2 regions of the Paracoccus sp. J39 genome follow, and region 1 is predicted to be linked to the other one. Evidence: riboswitches for the same ligand, from Rfam matches in the RefSeq annotation. Region 1 holds a riboswitch; the other holds the start of a gene.
The links. Region 1 has a riboswitch for thiamine pyrophosphate ahead of thiD (bifunctional hydroxymethylpyrimidine kinase/phosphomethylpyrimidine kinase). Riboswitches for the same ligand answer to the same signal wherever they lie in the genome.
Positions count from the first base shown of each region.

Region 2: another riboswitch for thiamine pyrophosphate. It lies ahead of L632_RS0105830 (TenA family protein); the one in region 1 lies ahead of thiD (bifunctional hydroxymethylpyrimidine kinase/phosphomethylpyrimidine kinase).

Region 1 covers NZ_JAEN01000003.1:272,152-274,345, reverse strand. The annotation lists gene L632_RS24235 (hypothetical protein) at 1-319, shown strand, start outside; gene L632_RS0104795 (HAD family phosphatase) at 386-988, opposite strand; TPP riboswitch at 1,173-1,276, shown strand; gene thiD (bifunctional hydroxymethylpyrimidine kinase/phosphomethylpyrimidine kinase) at 1,346-2,173, shown strand; gene L632_RS0104785 (FAD-dependent oxidoreductase) at 2,170-2,194, shown strand, end outside.
Region 2 covers NZ_JAEN01000004.1:184,443-186,636, forward strand. The annotation lists gene L632_RS0105825 (AI-2E family transporter) at 1-770, opposite strand, end outside; TPP riboswitch at 938-1,069, shown strand; gene L632_RS0105830 (TenA family protein) at 1,136-1,777, shown strand; gene L632_RS0105835 (NUDIX hydrolase) at 1,781-2,194, opposite strand, start outside.

The DNA of each region.
Region 1 (2,194 bases):
TTCTTGCGCCAGTGCGCGCTATGATGCTGATCTTTCGGATGAAGACCGCGCTCATGGCACCGAAATATTCAAGGCCGTGCTCGAACACGTGCCGTGGCGCGCAATGATCGTCTACGGTGTCGGCGCGTCCAAACAGTTTGGTCGCGCTTTTGGCATGGCAATGCCGCAGGTGCCGTCGCCAGATTCCGCGCCCGTGCAGGTGAGCTTCCGAGAGCGGACGGTGTTTATATCGCCGACGCTAGCGCCGCCGAGATACCGCACTTCCGTTTGGCCGTATCTGGAGCGGGTGGTGGGGATCATCGCAAGCACCGTTTTGTAGTCACACCGATATCGATCATTTAACAGCAGCTTTCCGCAAAGCAGACCTGCTACCTGCCGGCCCTCTTCAAATCACCCCGCGCCGCGCCAGGTCCCGGCCCAGCGCCTCGGCGCCGGTAAAGTGAATCCCGTCCATGCCCAGCGCGCGGGCGCCCTCGACATTGGCCGGGCTGTCGTCGACGAAGATGCAGTCCCCGGGCCGCAGCCCGTTGCGGTCCATCAGCAGCCGGAAGATCGCCGGGTCGGGTTTCAGCACGCCGACCTGGCCCGAGACCAGGATATCGGCGAAGATCGCACCCAGGCGGGGATGCAGCTCCAGCGCATGCGGCCAGGTCTCGGCCGACCAGTTGGTCAGCGCATAAAGCGGCACGTCTCGGGCCAGCAGCGCCTCGGCCACCGCCCAGCTGCCGGGCACGGTCTTTTCGATGGTGACGGGAAAGGCCGCCAGATAGCCCGCCAGGTGCCGCGCCTCGTCGCCATGCTCGGCGCGGGCGGCGGCCAGCCCCTCGGCAAAGCTGCGCCCGCCGTCCTGCATCCGGTTCCAGCCGGGAAAGTCGATGCGGGCCATCCAGGCCTCGGCCTCGGTCCGGCTGGTGAAGACATCCGCAAAGGCCAGGACCGGATCCCAGTCGATCAGCACCCCGCCCAGGTCGAAGATCACGCTTTTCATCGCATCCTTCCCTTTCCACCGGGCCCAGATCGGCCGGAATTCCGGGCGGTGTAAAGCCCGAAACCGCCGCAGGCCGCCCGCCATCTTGCCCGGCCAGGCGGACAGATGCGTGACACCCCGCGACGGACCGGCGGCGCTCGGCCCTTGCAAAGCGGGACGCCGGGGCCTAGTGTCGCGCGAAAGACTCATACACTTGGGGAGCCCCGCACGGGGCTGAGAGGTGCCGGGCACCGACCCATCGAACCTGATCCGGGTCATGCCGGCGTAGGGAAGGGTAGAGTGATGCGGCCCCGCAATTCCCGGTCCGCCACCCATCCGCCCCACGTCCCCATGCCCGGCCAAAACGAAAGGCGGGCCATGTCGGGATTGCAGCCCCATCCCATCGCGCTGACCATCGCCGGCTCGGACAGCGGCGGCGGCGCCGGGATCCAGGCCGACCTGAAAAGCTTCTCGGCCCTCGGGGTCTATGGCGCCTCTGTGATCACGGCGATCACCGCGCAGAACACCCGCACCGTCGCTGCGGTCGAGCCGGTCAGCCCCGCCATGGTCGCGGCGCAGATCGACGCGGTTTTCGGCGATCTCGAGGTGCGCGCGGTCAAGATCGGCATGGTCGGCGGCGCAGATGTGATCACAGTCGTCGCCGACCGGCTGGCGGCGCTGCTGGCGGACAATCCGGTGCCGGTGGTGCTGGACCCGGTGATGGTGGCGAAATCCGGCGACGCGCTTCTGCCGGACGATGCCGTCTCGGCGCTGCGCGAGCAACTGATCCCGCTGGCGACGGTGCTGACCCCGAACCTGCCCGAGGCGGCGCGGCTTCTGGGTCGCCCCGCCGCCGCGACGCCCGAGGAAATGCGCGAGCAGGGCGAGGCGCTGCGCGCCCTGGGCGCCGACCATGTGCTGATGAAGGGCGGCCATGCCAGCGAGGACGCCTGTACCGACCTTCTGGTCGGGCCGCAGCCGCTGGTCCTGACGGCCCCGCGCCAGCAGACGCCCAACACCCACGGCACCGGCTGCTCGCTGTCCTCGGCCATCGCGGCGGGGCTGGCCCAGGGCATGGCGGTGCCCGATGCCGTGACCCGCGCCCATGGCTGGCTGCAAGGCGCCATCGCCGCCGCCGATGAGCTGGCGGTGGGGCTGGGCCACGGCCCGGTGCATCATTTCCACGCGCTCTGGAGACGGACATGACCGCGATCACCATCCTGGGCG
Region 2 (2,194 bases), on a different contig from region 1:
TCGCCGATGGCGATCAGGGTCATGCCCGTCACGGTCGAGCTGATCGTCGCGGGCACGACGCGCGACAGCCTGCTCCAGCGGTCGGGCAGGATGCGGCGGCCGACCTGGTCGATCTGCGCCACGATCTTGTCGCCGTCGCGATACAGCACGAACAGGGTAATCAGCATGAACAGCAAGGTCAGCGCCAGATGGAAGGCCAGCGTCCCCGCCGTCACCGCGCCGCGATAGATCGCCCCGATATTCGAGCCGCTGACCAGCTGCACGATCTCGCTGATGCCGCCGGGCCGGCCGATATAGGTCTGCCAGTTCTCGTCCAGCCAGTCGCCGACCTGCGGCAGCTCGACCATCCAGCCCGGCGTCGGCGCGCCCGAGCTGTTGACCACGATCGCCCAGTTGATCCAGTCGCGCAGCTCGCGGAAGGCATAGATCAGCGCCATGGCGATGGGGATCAGCAGGAAGCAGACCAGCACCAGCACCAGCACCGTCGCCGCCCCGGTGCGGCCCAGGTTCAGCTGGCGGGCGGCGCGCTCGCGCAGGGGCCAGCTGGCCAGCGCGATCACCATGGCCGCCAGCACCGGCACCAGGAAGCCGTGGAAGAAATAGATCGAGGCCGCCACGATGGCCAGCAGCAGCCAGCGCGCGGCCGAGATATTGGTCAGAAGCGGCGGCCGGTGCAGGCGCAGGCCGACCTGTTTCGGGCTTTGCCGCGAGGCGGCGGGATCGTTCAGTTCTGTCGCGGTCGTGGGTTTCGGCATTTCGCCCGTCGTCATGGTCCCGGTCCTGACTGCGGGCGGGTAGCGCCCGCCCTGCGGCAACGAGATAACATCTCGCCCCCGGCTGCAAGACGCAATGCCGCGCCGCAGCCGGCCGGTTCCGGATTTCGCGGCTCACGATCTTGTGGGCAGGCCGTGACAGCCGCCGCGCCGCGCGCTAGTCTGGCGCCACCAAGGGGAGTCCCGGCAAGGGGCTGAGAGACCGCTGGCCTCGATCGACCCGACGACGGGCGGCGCGGTGACCCTTCGAACCTGATCCGGATCATGCCGGCGAAGGGATGGGAAGGATGCGCCTGTCTTTTGCCGGCCTCACCGCGAGGCCGAACTGCAACCCGGTCTCGCCCCAAGCCATGAGGGCCCCGATGACCGAGAGCTTTTTCGAAACCCTGCGCCGGGAATGCGCCGCGGACTGGACCGCCGCCGTCGAGCACCGCTTCGTACGCGAGCTGTTCGCCGGCAGCATCGCGGATGCGGCGATGGCGCGCTACCTGGTGCAGGATCACCGCTTTCTCGACGCCTTCCTGACGCTTCTGGGCGCGGCCATCGCCTCGGCCGACCGCTTCGAATCGCGGCTGCGCTTCGGGCGTTTCGCCGGCATGGTCTCGGGCGAGGAGAACGACTATTTCCTGCGCGCCTTCGCGGCGCTCGGCGTGGACGAGGCGGATCGCGCCGCCACCCCCGACAGCGCGCCCACCGCGGGGTTCCAGGCGCTGATGCGCGAGGCGGCGGCGACGCGCAGCTATCCCGCCGTGCTGGCGGTGTTGAACGTGGCCGAGGGGCTTTACCTCGATTGGGCCAGCCGCGCGCCGCAGCCGCTGCCCGAGCGTTTCGTCCATGCCGAATGGATCACGCTGCACGATAATGCCTTCTTCCGGGATTTCGTCGGCTTCCTGCGCGAGGAGTTCGACCGGGCCGGGCCCGGAGCGGCGGATCAGGCGCGCGACTTCTTCCGGCGCGCCGTCACGCTGGAACGGGCGTTTTTCGACGAGGTCTACGCGGCCTGACGGTCAATCCTCGACGATCTCGATCTCGGGCGGGCTGCCGGGCGGCCCGTTCGCGCGATAGTCCAGCACGATGCGCGGCAGCGCGGCCGGCGCCAGCCGCTCGCCGGTATGGCGCATCTCGGGCAGGCTCCACCAGCGGAATTCGCGGATGGCGCCGGCCTCGGGCGCGTTCCGGATCACCGGCACGAAATCCTGGGTCTCGATCAGGAAATAGTCCTCGGACTGCCGCCAGCGTCGCTGCCGCAGCGTCATCGCGACGCGGCGGCGCCAGACCAGCGGGCCAAGCGCGGGCAGGGCGAAGCCCAGTTCCTCGGCCAGTTCGCGGCGCAGGGTCTGCTCGGCGGTCTCGCCGGGCTCGGCGCCGCCGCCGGGGGTGATCCACCAGTCGCCGGTGCCGTAATCGACGCGCATCAGCAG